2 regions of the Bradyrhizobium sp. SZCCHNR1051 genome follow, and region 2 is predicted to be linked to the other one. Evidence: riboswitches for the same ligand, from Rfam matches in the RefSeq annotation. Region 2 holds a riboswitch; the other holds the start of a gene.
The links. Region 2 has a riboswitch for S-adenosylmethionine ahead of QW868_RS22315 (O-succinylhomoserine sulfhydrylase). Riboswitches for the same ligand answer to the same signal wherever they lie in the genome.

Region 1: another riboswitch for S-adenosylmethionine. It lies ahead of QW868_RS18590 (homoserine O-acetyltransferase); the one in region 2 lies ahead of QW868_RS22315 (O-succinylhomoserine sulfhydrylase).

Annotation. Positions count from the first base shown of each region.
Region 1 is NZ_JAUEYJ010000014.1:128,786-136,391, reverse strand. It holds gene QW868_RS18610 (DUF2125 domain-containing protein) at 1-373, shown strand, start outside; gene QW868_RS18605 (prephenate/arogenate dehydrogenase family protein) at 379-1,314, opposite strand; gene hisC (histidinol-phosphate transaminase) at 1,311-2,408, opposite strand; gene QW868_RS18595 (chorismate mutase) at 2,446-3,279, opposite strand; SAM riboswitch at 3,478-3,557, shown strand; gene QW868_RS18590 (homoserine O-acetyltransferase) at 3,649-4,863, shown strand; gene metW (methionine biosynthesis protein MetW) at 4,867-5,532, shown strand; gene QW868_RS18580 (GIY-YIG nuclease family protein) at 5,598-5,933, shown strand; gene QW868_RS18575 (S8 family serine peptidase) at 6,603-7,606, opposite strand, start outside.
Region 2 is NZ_JAUEYJ010000018.1:118,176-125,781, forward strand. It holds gene QW868_RS22280 (SPW repeat protein) at 1-26, shown strand, start outside; gene QW868_RS22285 (methylated-DNA--[protein]-cysteine S-methyltransferase) at 251-823, shown strand; gene QW868_RS22290 (AraC family transcriptional regulator) at 900-1,739, shown strand; gene QW868_RS22295 (VOC family protein) at 1,792-2,151, shown strand; gene QW868_RS22300 (SRPBCC family protein) at 2,163-2,564, shown strand; gene QW868_RS22305 (MATE family efflux transporter) at 2,581-4,059, opposite strand; gene QW868_RS22310 (2'-deoxycytidine 5'-triphosphate deaminase) at 4,180-5,286, opposite strand; SAM riboswitch at 5,399-5,478, shown strand; gene QW868_RS22315 (O-succinylhomoserine sulfhydrylase) at 5,555-6,763, shown strand; gene QW868_RS22320 (SGNH/GDSL hydrolase family protein) at 6,844-7,606, opposite strand, start outside.

The DNA.
Region 1 (7,606 bases), on a different contig from region 2:
GAGCTTGACCGCCAATGGCGGGATCGATGGCGAAGTGCAGATGACGGTCGCGGGGATCGAAAAGGTCATCCCGGCGCTCGGTCTCGACAAGATGCTCGAAAACGGCGTGCCGCAGGGGACGCTCGATCGCGTAGCGCCGGGTGTGAAGTCGCAAGACGTCAACAACCTGCTCGGTGCGCTCGACCGCGCGATTCCCGGCCTCGGCAAGGTCGTCAAGCAGAACGCCAATGTTGGCGTCGCGCTCGGCATCAATGCGCTCGGCAAGGAGGCCACCCTCGAAGGGCGCAAGGCGCGGACCTTCCCGTTGCGCTTCGCCGACGGGGTCGTGGTGCTCGGTCCGTTCAAGGTCGCCCGCGTCCCACCGCTGTTCTGAAGCCTTCAGGGCTTCTTCAACTGCGGCAGCGGCCGGCCGAAGTCCGGCGCCGCCGAATCCTGGCCGATGTCGACGATGCCGCGGCGGATCGCGCGGGTGCGGGTGAAGTGATCGAACAGCGCATCGCCGTCGCCGCGGCGGATCGCCCGCGTCAGCTTGGAGAGGTCCTCGGTGAAGGTGCCGAGCATGTCGAGCACGGCATCCTTGTTGCTCAGGAAGATGTCGCGCCACATCGTCGGGTCGGAGGCGGCGATGCGGGTGAAATCGCGAAAGCCGCCGGCGGAGAACTTGATCACCTCGGACTCCGTGACCTGCGCCAGCTCGTCGGCGGTGCCGACGATGGTGTATGCGATCAGATGCGGCAGGTGGCTGGTGATCGCGAGCACGCGGTCATGATGATCCGGCGTCATGATCTCGACCTTGGCGCCAAGCGCGGCCCAGAACGCACGGAGACGATCGATCGCGTCGGCATCTACACCGTCGGGTGGCGTCAGGATGCACCAGCGGTTGATGAACAGCTCGGCGAAGCCGGAGTCCGGTCCCGAATTCTCGGTGCCGGCGACCGGATGCGCCGGTACGAAATGAACATGCGCCGGCAGGTGCGGGGCCATGTCGCGGACGATGGCGCCCTTCACGGAGCCGACGTCGGAGACGATGGCGCCGGGCTTCAGATGCGGCGCGATCTCTTCGGCCACGGGACCGCACGCGCCGACGGGAATGCAGAAAATGACGAGGTCGGCATCCTTGACCGCCTCGGCATTGCTCGCAACGACGCGGTCGACGATGCCGAGCTCGGTCACGCGGGCGCGGGTCTTGTCCGAACGCGCCGTGGTGACGATTTCGCCGGCCATGCCTTGCAGCCGCGCCGCGCGCGCGATCGAGCCGCCGATCAGGCCGAAGCCGATCAGCGCGATGCGTTCGAACCGTCCCGCGACGCTCACTTCGTCCTCATGAATTCGCTGAGAGCCTCGACGACCAGACGATTGGCCTCCTCGGTGCCGATCGTCATGCGCAGCGCATTCGGCAACTTGTAGTTGGCGAGCGCGCGCAGCACGAGGCCGCGCCGTGTCAGGAATTCGTCGGCCTCGACCGCGGTGCGGCCCTTCTCGGTCGGGAAGTGGATCAGGATGAAGTTGGTGACGCTCGGCGTCACTTTCAGCCCGAGCCTGCCGATCTCCTCAGTGAGCCAGTTGCGCCAGGTCTCGGTGTGTGCCTTCGACATCTGCTGATGCGCGGTGTCCTCGATCGCGGCGACCGCAGCGAGCATCGCGGGCGAGGAGACGTTGAACGGCCCGCGGATGCGGTTGATGGCATCGACGATGTGCGCCGGGCCGAACATCCAGCCGACGCGGAGCGCCGCGAGGCCGTGGATCTTGGAAAAGGTGTGGGTGACGACGGTGTTCTCGGTCGTCGCGACCAGCTCGATCCCGAACTCATAATCGTTGCGCGAGACGTAGTCGGCATAGGCGGCGTCGAGCACCAGCACGACATGCGAGGGAAGGCCGGCGCGCAGCCGCTTGACCTCGTCGAACGGGATGTAGGTGCCGGTCGGGTTGTTCGGATTGGCGAGCCACACGAGCTTGGTGCGCGGCGTCACCGCGGCCAGGATCGCGTCGACGTCGGTGCGATACTCGGTCTCGGCGGCAACCACGTTCCTGGCGCCGCAGCCCATGGTCGCGATCGGATAGACCAGGAAGCCGTGCGCGGTGGAGATCGCCTCGTCGCCTTGCCCGAGAAAGGTGTGTGCCAGCAGATTCAGGATCTCGTCGGAGCCGGCGCCGCAGACGATGCGGCCGGGATCGAGGCCATAGGTGCGGCCGATCGCCTCGCGCAGCACCCGCGAGGTGCCTTCCGGATAATCCTCCAGATGCGTGGCCGCGCTCTTGAAGGCGTCGATTGCCTTGGGTGAAGGACCGAACGGAGTCTCGTTCGCCGACAGCTTGAACACCTTGCGGCCCGGCTCGGGCTTCGGGCTCTTGCCCGGCGTGTAGGGCGCAATGTCGAGGATGCCGGGATTCGGCACGGGGCGGTTCATCGTCAACTCCGGAAAATCATCACTGGCGCGGGGCGTCTCAGCTGGGAACCGTATAGCGTTTCGCATGGCCGCCGACGAGGGCCGTCGAGCGCACCGAGGCGCCCGCCGCGATCAGGGCAGCCTTGATCTTGTCGAGGTTCGACGGCGACTCGATCGACACCAACAGCGCCGCGCCGTCGAAGGCGGTATCGGGCACCGCGATCACGTCGGCGAGCGGCGACAGCGCGCGGGACACCTGCGCATTCCAGCCGGAGACGCGGATGCTCCAGGTCTCGACCTCCAGCACCAGCGCGTCGTCCGCGACGCGCGAGATCGCGAACACCGGCAGCGCCGCCGGATGGTCGGCCCGCTCGATGAACGGCATCCGCGCGATGATCTTCGGCGCGCCCGCGGGCTCCAGCGTGATCCACCACGGTGTATGCCCCGAGGTCGTCGACACCAGCGCGAGATCGCCCTTCGAGCGCGCCACGGCTTCGACGGCGGCCTGGGCGCTGAAATGGGCGACATAAGGCACCACGAAGCCGAAATGGAACCTGGCGGAATCGCGCATCGCGGATTCGCCGACCGACACGTCGGCGTGCACCGAGAACGGCGCCTGCACGTAAGTGAACGTCGAGACGATCACGCGCCAGATGCCCTCGACGGTGTCGAGCGGCAGGATGCCGCGATGGCGCTGCACCAGGCGCCGCATCATGTCGGCCTCGCGCGCCGGGCGGAACGCCGAGCCGACCTCCTGGGTCTTCTTGACCTTGATCAGCCGGTCGATGATGTCGGCCCTGTTCATCAGGAGCTGATGGACCTGCTCGTCGATCGCGTCGATCTCCTTGCGCAAATCGGCGAGCGAGGGAGGGGCTGGCGGCGGGGTCGACATGGGCAGGGTCACTCTTCGCAGGCCGCGGGTCAACGCGCGGCGGACTGGAACGGATGCCGTTCTCTCCGATGCGGGGGACGTGCGCAACAGCAAGTTTACCTCGTGCTGCCTAGGCTTGGCTGACCTGCAGCCATGGGGCGCCCGATCGGCGGTCAACCCGAGCTTGCCTTGACGAGGAGCGCCCGCGGGACTAGTTTCTGCCTGTTCCGTGGTCATTTGAGCCGGCCGGCTTGCAGCCACGTTAAAAAACTCGCTAAACAGGCCGGGGACGTTATCGATCCCGGCCGAACCCCAGTTCAGGCCGGGTTTTTCATGGCCTGATGTGTCACGTGGTTCGGGAGCCCTTGCCGGATGGCCGGGGTGAGAGACATGACAGGCCTGACGCCGAAACCCACCTCCGCGCTGCGCACGATTGCGCCCGAAGAGCGCTCGCACGAGGTCGATCATCCGAGTTCGCTGGTCGCGCAGTTCGGTGCCGACAAGCCGCTCAGGCTCGATTGCGGCGTCGACCTGTCGCCGTTCCAGATCGCCTACCAGACCTATGGCGAGCTCAACGCCGACAGATCGAACGCGGTCCTGGTCTGCCACGCGCTGACCGGCGACCAGCACGTCGCCAACCGTCATCCGGTCACCGGCAAGCCGGGCTGGTGGGAGACGCTGGTCGGCCCCGGCCGCCCGCTCGACCCGAGCCGCTATTTCATCATCTGCTCCAACGTGATTGGCGGCTGCATGGGCTCGACCGGACCGGCCTCGCTGAACCCTGCGACCGGCAAGGTCTGGGGGCTCGATTTCCCGATCATCACCATCCCCGACATGGTGCGCGCCCAGGCGATGCTGATCGACCATCTCGGCATCGACACGCTGTTCGCCGTGGTCGGCGGCTCGATGGGCGGCATGCAGGCGCTGCAATGGACGGTGGCCTATCCGCAGCGCGTGTTCGCCACGCTCGCGATCGCCTGCGCGACGCGGCATTCGGCGCAGAACATCGCCTTCCACGAGCTCGGCCGCCAGGCCGTCATGGCCGATCCCGACTGGGACCACGGCCGCTACGGCGACAAGGGCGTTCATCCGCATCGCGGCCTCGCGGTGGCACGGATGGCCGCGCATATCACCTATCTGTCGGACGCGGCGCTGCATCGCAAGTTCGGCCGCCGCATGCAGGACCGCGAGTTGCCGACGTTCTCGTTCGACGCCGATTTCCAGGTCGAGAGCTATCTGCGCTATCAGGGCTCGTCCTTCGTCGAGCGCTTCGATGCCAACTCCTATCTCTATTTGACGCGCGCGATGGACTATTTCGACATCGCCGGCGACCACGATGGCGTGCTGGCGGCGGCGTTCCGCGGCATCAAGACCCGCTTCTGCGTGGTGTCCTTCACCAGCGACTGGCTGTTTCCGACTTCGGAATCGCGGGCGCTGGTGCATGCGCTCAACGCGTCCAGCGCGCGGGTGTCGTTCGCCGAGATCGAGACCGACAGGGGGCACGACGCGTTCCTGCTCGACGTCCCCGAGTTTTTCGAGATCGCCAGCGCTTTTCTCGATTCCGCCGGCAAGGCGCGCGGCCTCAAGGCTGTGACGGGAGGCTGAGACATGAGCATGCAGGGTGTGCTGCCGCTGAACGGATTCTCCGGCGGCGAGGTGCTGGCCTATCGGCCCGATCATCTCCTGATCGCCGGCATGGTCGAGAGCGGCTCCAAGGTGCTCGACATCGGCTGCGGCGACGGTGACCTGCTGCAGCTGCTCGAGAGCCGCGGCATCGACGGCCGCGGCATCGAGCTGTCGCGCGAGGGCGTCAACCATTGTGTCGCCAAGGGCCTCGCGGTGGTGCAGGGCGATGCCGACACCGATCTCGTCGATTATCCCGACGATGCGTTCGACTACGTGGTCCTGTCGCAGACCCTGCAGGCGACGCGGCGGCCCAAGACGGTGCTGGAAAATCTCCTGCGCATCGGCCGCCGTGCCATCGTCACCTTCCCGAATTTCGGCTTCTGGCGGCTGCGGCTGCAGCTGCTGGTCGGCGGCCACATGCCGCGCACCGACAATCTGCCTTTCACCTGGTACGACACGCCGAACATCCATTTCTGCACCATCAAGGACTTCGTGCAGCTCTGCGACGAGATCGGCGTCAAGATGGAGCGCGCCGTCGCACTTGATAGTTACGGCCGTCCCTTGCGCGTCGCCATGCCCTGGTGGTTCTGGAACATGTTCGGCGAGCAGGGGGTGTTTCTTCTGAGCAGGGCGGAGAAGGGGCGGTAGGGAGACGGGGGGCGACCGCAGCCCCGGGGCCTTGTTGAAGTTTGTGGCCCGCTCTCTCGGCCGTCATGGCCGGGCTTGTCCCGGCCATCCACGTCTTGCAGTATGGCGAGATGGCGGGCGGCTACGTGTACTTCATGACTAATCGTCCCAACGGTGCGCTCTATGTCGGCGTGACCAGCGATCTCATGCGCCGTGTCTTTCAGCATCGATCCGGCTTGGTTGATGGCTTCACCAGGCGGTATGGCTTGAAGCGATTGGTGTACTTTGAAGTCTTCGACGACATTCAGAGCGCGATCCAACGGGAGCACAACATCAAGCATTGGTCGCGCGCCTGGAAGGTTGGACTGATCCTTGCGAGCAATCCCAGCTGGGATGATCTCTACGATAGGATCACAGCTTGAGGCGCGCACGAGGACGGACGTGGATGGCCGGGACAAGCCCGGCCATGACGAGCTTGGGGTGGCGGGATTTCACTTTTCAAAGAGCCGATGGCGGTTGAGACAAGGCTGCGCATCCCCGCGGCGCATCTGCGCCCGAGCTATGCGTCATGCATCGCCTCCGATAGCGAAGAGGCGCAGGGAAGGCCGGATGCTGGCCGCACCCATGGCCCGCCTGCGGAAAAAATGCAGGCGGCAGGAACCACAGGTACGAGCCGGAACACCCGGCCTTCCCTGCGCGATGGTTGAACGGCTGCTTCGCATTCTCCTCGGTGCGCCGGGCTTTTTGGCCACCGTGTCGCGCAATGCGCTTGCGCGCATCGCGCTGGATACCAGCATCGGGGTATCAGGACCGCGCGACTTGACCGTGCGTGCCGGAATTGCTCGTCCGCGCGAGGAAGCCCCACGCGCAATCCGACACGCCCACCGCATCCCACCTCAGCGTTCGTGACGACCGCGATACGCCCCTCTTGCAGTGAGGCGGGACGGGCGGAAATCTGCGCTTGATTTGGCCGACGACGCAAGCCGCGATCGTGCGACAAACTAACACGACGGGCAGTCCGTGCATGAGGCTCATGCGCAAACTGCCCGTCGTGCAACGTCTGATGCCGTTCCTACGGCTTGCCCCGTGATCTACAGCAAGCCGACCTTGTGCATGATGTCGCGGATCTGCGCCGGACTGGGATCACCGACCGCCGGGCTGGACCACTCGCTGGTCGTCGTTGCCGGGCCCCTGGCAACCGAACCGGCTCCGTCGAGCTTGCCATTGGGCGCCTGCGGCACCAGCGTCGGAGACGTCGCGCCGCTCTGCGCCTCGCCGCGCGCCAGTCCGAGCAGGCGACGGAGAACGTCGAGCGAGGGATCGGCCGTGGGCGCGGAGGCCACGCCCGCTTCCAGGCCGAGTGCGCGCATCGCGTTCGGCAGTCCGGCACCCGAACGGTTGGGATCGCCGAACTGCAGCGGCGTCGATGTCTCCTTCAGGATCTGGAACAGCCGCTCCACACGCCGCGCGTCGCGTGTCGCGAACTGGCCCTTGAAGTCGGGATGATGCGCCAGCACGAGCGCGGCGAGGCCGGTGACGTGCGGCGTGGCCATCGAGGTGCCGTCCCAGGCCCCGAAGCCATCCGTCGGCAGCGAGGACACGATGCCGACGCCCGGCGCGCAGACGTCGATCTCCGGCCCGAAGCAACTGAACTTCGCCGGAAAATATCCGTCGGCGCTCCGGAAGCCGTCCAACCCCTGCTGGGCGTGGAAGCTGTCCTCGGGAAACTCGCCCCATTTGCCCATCGCGGCGACCGCCAGGCAATGCGGCGTCGAGCCCGGAAACTGGACCGGCCCCGACGAGTTTCCCGCGGCGACGATACAGGCGAGGCCCATCTGCTTGGCCCGCAAGATCCGCTCCTCGATGATCTGCGACGGCTCGCCGCCGCCCAGACTCATGTTGGCGACGTCGATGCCATTCTCCATGCAGTAGTCGAGCGCCGAGACGAGATCGCTGAACCGGCCGCCCGGGAAGATCCGGCAGACATGGATTTCGGCCGCCGGAGCGAAGCCGCGAATGCCGCCGCCGGAGCCGATCGGTCCGCCGGCGATGATCCCGGCGCAATGCGAGCCGTGACCGATGGTATCGACGGTCC
Region 2 (7,606 bases):
GGCCTGCATTGGTGAGCCAGCCGTAGCGCCTCTGGTCGATCGCACCTCGCCTGCGCGCTGCGCCGCATTCCGCGATCGCGATGCCGATGACAGAGATCGCAGACAACGATCGCAACGGGACGCTTGACAACCATCACCCAAATCAGGGCAAACCCGCCCCGGTCACGCCGCGCTGTTAACACTTTGTAAACAAAGTTGATGCGGGCGATCGTGACGATGATATGATGTGACGTGGGGTTGGGGTGGCGTCATGGGGCGTGGGTATACGATCTTTGATACGGCCCTCGGCCGTTGCGGCATTGCGTGGAGCGATGCCGGAATCACCGGCGTACAACTGCCGGAAGCACGGGAAATCGAGACGCGGCGGCGCCTGTTTCGCCAATTTCCCGAAGCGCGGGAGCAGCGCCCGTGTTCGAATATTGAACTCGCCATCGAAGGCATCACCGCCATGCTGCGCGGGCAGGAGGTCGACTTCTCCGATGTCGTGCTCGATCTCGGCGGCGTGACACCATTCAACCAGCGCGTCTACGATTGCATTCGTGCCATTCCGCGCGGCGAGACGCGCAGCGCCGACGCGATCGCAGACGAACTGCACGTTCCCAAGGCGCTGAATTCGATCGCGCAGGCGCTGAGCAAGAATGCGCTCGTGCTGATCGTTCCCTGTCACCGCGTGCGCGACATCGGCAACGGTCTCGACAAGCCGTCGCCCAACAGCGGCGTCATCTCCAAACGGCGGCTGCTGTCGCTCGAAGGCGCACGGCCTCATGCGGGCCTGACGTTGTTCGACGCGTTTCTCGCGGTCGACCGGCCGCGCGCGTCGTAAGCGGGCGCCTCGCTGCGCGCGATATTATCTCGGACGCAGCCCTCCTCTTTCATCCGCAATGCGCTAGATTTGCAGGATGAGCGCCACCATCCTGTTCGAAAGCCGTGACGTCACCGTCTCCGAGTTCCGCTGTGCGGCGGTTCCGGGCGAGCGTCCCTATGTCGAGCAGTATTCCGGCTACTCGCTGTCCTATGTGCGCAAGGGGAGCTTCGGCTGTCGGCACCGCGGCCGCTTCTTCGAGCTGGTCACCGGCTCGCTGCTGGTGGGCCATCCCGGCGATGAGTTCATGTGCACGCACGATCACGTCTGCGGCGACGAATGCCTGTCATTCTTCTTCGATCATGCGCTCATCGACGAGATCGGCGGCAACAGGCAGGCTTGGCGGGTTGGCGCGATGCCGCCGCTGCCGGAGCTCATGGTCCTCGGTGAGCTCGCGGAGGCCGTCGCCGCGCGCGAGCAGGACCTCGGTCTGGACGAGGTTGGCCAGATCATCGCCAGCCGCTTCGTCGCGACCGCCACGGGCCAGCAGGAACGGGCGGCGACGCCAAGCCTTCGTGATCGCCGGCGCGCGGTCGAGAGCGCATTGTGGATCGACGACAATGCGGCGCGCGACATCGATCTGGCGGCTGCGGCTGGTGAGGCCGGCGTCAGCCCGTTCCATTTCCTGCGGCTGTTCGCGGCCACGATCGGCGTGACGCCGCATCAATATCTGATCCGCTCCCGCTTGCGGCACGCCGCACGGCGTCTCAGCGAGGAGGATACGCCGGTCACCACCATCGCCTACGATTCGGGTTTTGCCGATCTGTCGAATTTCACCCGCACCTTCGCGCGCGCTGCCGGCGTGTCGCCGGCGAAGTTTCGCAAGGCGTCGCGCGGCGAGCGCAAGATTCTCCAAGACCATCTGAGCCGCCATTGATTGGATGATCCCAGCGCGTGCGGCAGCCGCATGCGAAGCATGGAGATCATCGATGTACGATCATATCGGCCTCAAGGTCGGCAATCTGGACGCCAGCGTCCGCTTCTACACATCGGCGCTGGCGCCGCTCGGCCACATCCTCTGCTCCAAGGACGAGGCGTCGGCGGGCATCGGCCCGAAGGGGGAGCCGGCCCTGTGGCTGTATCTCGACAAGGGCGCCAGCAAAGGCGCCGCCCATATCGCGTTCCGCGCCCGGGACCACGCGGCGGTCGCCAGATTCCACAGCGAGGGTCTGAAGGCCGGCGGCAGCGACAATGGCGGCGCCGGGCCGCGCGCGGACTACAGTCCGACCTACTACGCCGCCTTCCTGATCGATCCCGACGGCAACAACATCGAAGCCGTGTGTCCGTGAGGTCCCCGGCCATGGCATCGATTCAGAAGGACACCCCGATCGCAGCCTCCGCGGCCGCCGTCTGGGACGCCGTGCGCGACTTCGGCGCCGTTCATACCCGGCTGGCGCCCGGCTTCGTCGTCGATTGCCAGCTCGACGGCGACGTCCGAATCGTGACCTTCGCCAACGGCAATGTGGTGCGCGAACGCCTCGTCAGTTACGACGAGGCGCAGCAGCGTCTGGTCTACACGATCGAGAGCGAGCGCGTGACGCATCACAATGCGTCCGTGCAGATCATCCCCGACGGCGCGCAGGGTTGCCGGATGCTCTGGATCACCGACGTGCTGCCGCACGCCATCGCGTCCTATATCGAGCAGCAGATGGAGCTCGGCGCGCGCGCGATGCAGGACGCCCTGGGCAGGCTGCGTGCCTAGACGAGCCGCGCAGCCGTCAGCCGACATGCGGAGATGGCGGGATCTGCGCCCCCGAGCCGAGCTCGGCGGCCAGCACGGCCGGGCGCAGCTCCAGCGCTGCGGCCGGCTTCGGGCCCCAGCGGGTGAGCATGACGCTGGCGAGCGTCAGCACTCCGAGCAGGACCATCGAGGACGCCGCCAGCATGAAGAAGTCGCCCTCGGTCGCGGCATGGCTCAGCAGATAGCTGCCGCCTGCGGCGATGAAGACGAGCCGCACCGTCTGTGCCAGCACCGGACCGATCACCCTGGCTGCGCCCTGCGAGGAGAAGTACATCGAGATCGCCAGGCCGATGAAGGCATACATTGGCGCTGCGACCTGAAGATAGTGCCGGCCCGCGCTGCGCGCGCTCTCGTCCTGGGTGAAGATGTCGACCCACAATTGCGGGACGATCGCGATCAACGTCGACAGCGCACCCACCGACGCGAAAGAGACCAGCCCCGCCGTCCAGGCGATCCGGCGGGCACGCGCGATTCTTTCCGCACCGATCGCCATGCCGACCATCGGCACCGAGGCCATGCCGACGGAGAACGCGACAGTGGTCACCATGAATTCGAGCCGTGCGCCGATGCCGTAGCCGGCCAGCACGGCGGTGCCGAACGATGCCAGCATGTGCGTGAAGATCGCGATCGACAGCACGGATTGCAGCGGCGAGAAGCAGGCGATGGCGCCGACCTTGAGGATGTCGGCGAACATCGCGCGGCTGATCTTCAGGCCCCGCAGCTTCGGCCGCACGCGCGCGCGGCCGGAGAACAGGTACCAGCCCATCACCGAGATGCTGACGCAGAAAGCCAGCAGCGCGCCGGCGGCGACGCCGCGCATGCCGAGCCCGAGGACCAGGCTGAGCGTGCCGCCCAATACGATCTGCAGCAGCGCCGAACTGAGGATCATGAACGACGGCAGCTTCATGTTGCCGGTGCCGCGCAGGATGCCGGCCATCGAGTTCATCAGCCAGGGCAGGATGGCGCCGCCGAAGAAGATCTGCAGATAGGCTGTGGCATGGCTCAGCACCGCGCCGCGGCCGCCGAGCACCTCCAGCAAAGCGGGACCGAACACCAGCATGCCGACCATGAAGGTCGCGCCGAACAACAGCGCAATCAGCAGCGCGTGCGTGGCGAGGGCCGAGGCCCGTTCGGTGTCGCCGGCGCCGAGCGCCCGCGCGATCGCCGAGGCCACGCCGCCGCCCATGGCGCCGCCGGACATCGTCATGGTCAGGATCACCAGCGGGAACACCAGCGCCATCGCCGCCAACGCCTCGATACCGAGCCGGCCGATATAGGAGGTCTCGGCGATGACGACGCAGGTGCCTGCCGTGTTCGCGATGATGTTGGGCCAGGCCAGCGACAGCAGGGTGCGCAGAATGGGGCCGTCGACGAGCGCATTCCGAACCGGCTTCGCGATGGGCGGCAACGTACGCCCCTCGCCGACCGGACTGTCGGCCAAGCCGATCTCGGACATGCTCGCTCCCCGTTTGGCCGCGCCATCTGGCGGGACCTTTGTCGTTCCTCCTAGCACACCGCCGGGCCGCGCCCCGTGCAGCGGGCGCATTGGGGGTGCGCGGTCAGCGCGCAGCCGGGCCTAGAGGCGGAAGTGCTTGGAGAGCTTCAGGCCCTGGGCCTGGTAGTTGGAGCCGATGCGGCTGCCATACATCGCGTTCGGCCGGGCCAGCATCTTCTCATAGACGAGGCGGCCGACGATCTGGCCATGCTCGAGGATGAACGGCACCTCGCGCGAGCGCACCTCAAGCACCGCGCGCGAGCCCTGCCCGCCGGCGCCGGCATAGCCGAAGCCGGGATCGAAGAAGCCGGCATAGTGGACACGGAATTCGCCCACGAGCGGATCGAACGGCACCATCTCGGCGGCGTAGTCCGGCGGCACCTGCACGGCCTCCTTCGAAGCCAGGATGTAGAACTCGCCGGGATCGAGAATGAGGCTGCCGTCGGGGCGCGCCTTGATCGGCTCCCAGAACTCCTCCACGGCATAGCCGGCGCGGCGGTCGACGTCGACGACGCCGGTATGACGCTTGGCGCGATAGCCCACATAGCCGTTGGCATTGCTGCCGGACAGGTCGACGGAAAGAGCGACGCCACCGACGAGATCCGCATCATCGCGATCCACCAGCCGCTCGGCCTGATGCAGCGCGATCAGTTCGTCCTCCGACAGAACCGCGTCGCGGTAGCGGAAGCGGACCTGGGACAGGCGCGAGCCTTCGCGCAGCAAAACGGGAAACGTCTTCGGGCTGATCTCGGCGTAGAGCGGACCGTGATAGCCGGCTCCGATCATGTCGAACCGTCGCGTGCCGTCGGCGATCACGCGGGTGAACACGTCGAGCCGCCCGGTCGAGCTCTTCGGATTGGCGGCCGCGACGATGTCCTTCGGCAGCGCGAGACTCTCCAAGAGCGGCACGATGTAGACGCAGTTGGTCTCCAGCACTGCGCCGTCGGCGAGCGCGAATTCGTGCAGCTTCAACTCGTCGATACGCTCGGCGACCGTCGCGCCCGGCCCGGGCAGAAAGCTTGCCCGCACGCGATAGGCGATGTCGCCGAGCCGCAGGTCCAGGCTCGCCGGCTGGATCTGGCTTTCGACAAAATCGTATGCGGGGATGATCAGGCCAGCCTCCGCCATCGCCACGATCATGCGATCGGGGAGGATGCCGTGGGCGTCGGGGCTGAGCGAAAACGGCAAGACCTGATCCTTTGCAGGCGCCGGAACGGCGGCTTATCGAGCCTATATAGGGTCTTTTTACCGGTTATCCGATGGCTGGCTTGACGGAAAGGCCGGTTGCGACTATGAGCACGACTTATCCCGTGGTGATTTGAGCCGGCCGGCTTGCAGCCACGTTAAATAAGTCGCTAAACAGGCCGGGGACGATTGTGATCCCGGCCGTGAGGAGTTTTCCCAGGCCGGTTTTTTTGTGCCCATCGCTGGAGGCGGTGGTCACGATGGAGGTCACATGTCGAAGTCCCCCGCGAAGGCCCCGGCGTCGTTCGCCCGCTATCGTCCTGAAACCCGTCTGGTGCATTCCGGCACCTTGCGTTCCGAATTCGGCGAGACCGCCGAGGCGCTCTATCTGACGCAAGGCTTCGTCTACGCCACCGCCGAGGAGTGCGAGGCGCGCTTCAAGGGCGAGGATCCCGGCTTCATCTATTCGCGCTTCTCCAACCCGACCACGGCAATGTTCGAGCGCCGCATGATCGAGCTCGAGGGCGCCGAGGCCTGCCGCTCGGCCGCAACCGGCATGGCCGCAGTCACCACGGCAATCCTCGCTCCCCTCCGTGCCGGCGATCACGTCGTCGCCGCCAAGGCGCTGTTCGGCTCGTGCCGCTACGTCGTCGAAGATCTCTTGCCGCGCTACGGCATCGAATCGACCCTGGTCGATGGGCTCGACCTCGACCAATGGCAGAAGGCGGTCAGGCCGAACACCAAGTCGTTCTTCCTGGAGAGCCCGACCAATCCGACGCTCGACGTGATGGACATTCCCGCGATCGCCGAGATCGCGCACGCCCGTGGCGCGCGGCTGATCGTCGACAACGTGTTCGCGACCCCGATCTGGCAGAGCCCGCTCGCGCTCGGCGCCGACGTCGTGGTGTATTCCGCGACCAAGCACATCGATGGCCAGGGCCGCTGCCTCGGCGGCGTGATCCTGTCGTCGGAGGCGTTCATCGCCGAGCACATCCACAATTTCATGCGCCAGACCGGTCCGTCGATCTCGCCGTTCAACGCCTGGGTCCTGCTCAAGGGCCTGGAGACCTTGGCGGTGCGCGTGCGCGCGCAGACCGAGACGGCGGCGAAGGTGGCCGACTTTCTCGCGGCGCATCCGAAGATCTCGCGGCTGATCTATCCCGGTCGCGAGGACCATCCGCAGGCGGCGACCGTGCGCAAGCAGATGCGCGCCGGCTCGACGCTGGTCGGCTTCGAGGTGAAGGGCGGCAAGGCCGGCGCCTTCCGCACGCTCAACGGCTTGAAGCTCGCGCGCATCTCCAACAATCTCGGCGACGCCAAGACGCTGGTCACGCATCCGGCGACGACGACGCACCAGCGGCTGACGCCGGAGGCGCGCGCCGAGCTCGGCATCAGCGAGGGCTTCATCCGCTTCTCCGCCGGGCTCGAGCATGCCGACGATCTGATCGAGGATCTGGATGCGGCCCTGAGGGCCGCGTAGCGAATGGCCGCATAGAGAATGGCGAATAGGGCGTACCGATTGCATCCTATTCGCTACTCGCTATTCCCTACTCGCCACTCTCACATCGGCCGATAGGTCAGCACGTTGGCCGGCGTGTTGATGCCGAGCTTGACCTGGCCGACCGAGCGGATGATGTCGTCGCCGAGCAGCTGGGCGAAGCAGGCGTAGCCCCAATCGCTCATGTGCAGACCGTCCGAGATCACGAACTCGTTGATCGGGATCGCCTGCCGCTCGTGCCAGTCGCGCATCACCTCGAAGCGGGGGAAGATGCCGGCGTGATGCAGCTCGGCGATACGCCCGAGCAGCTTGTTCATGCGGCTGGCGTTCTCCGAGCGCTCGTTGACGCGCGGCGAATATTGCAGGTCGACCAGCACGACATCGGAGGCCGCCGCCTGGATCTTGGCGACGCCGTCATCGACCAGCTTGGCGGTCTCGGCGGGATCGAGATCGCGCAGCACGGCATTGGTGCCGACCTGCCAGATCACGAGATCCGGATGCCGGTCGATCACCGACGTCTCCAGCCGCTTCATCATCTCCGGCGCATCCTCGCCGCCGACGCCGGCATTGATGACGCTGATGTCGACCATCGGATATTGCCGGCGCAGCTGCGCGGCGAGCCGATTCGGATAGGTGTAGTCCGGCGCGCTCGCGCCATAGCCCTGCGTCGACGACGAGCCGAAGGCGACGATGACGACCGGCAGGCCGGAGGCGAGCTTGTTGGCGACGTGCGGCAGCGAAATGAAATTCTTCTTGGCGACGCCCTTCGGCGTCAGGCACGGCACGCGGTTGAAGATGTCGGTGGCCGACTTCGCGACCTGCTTG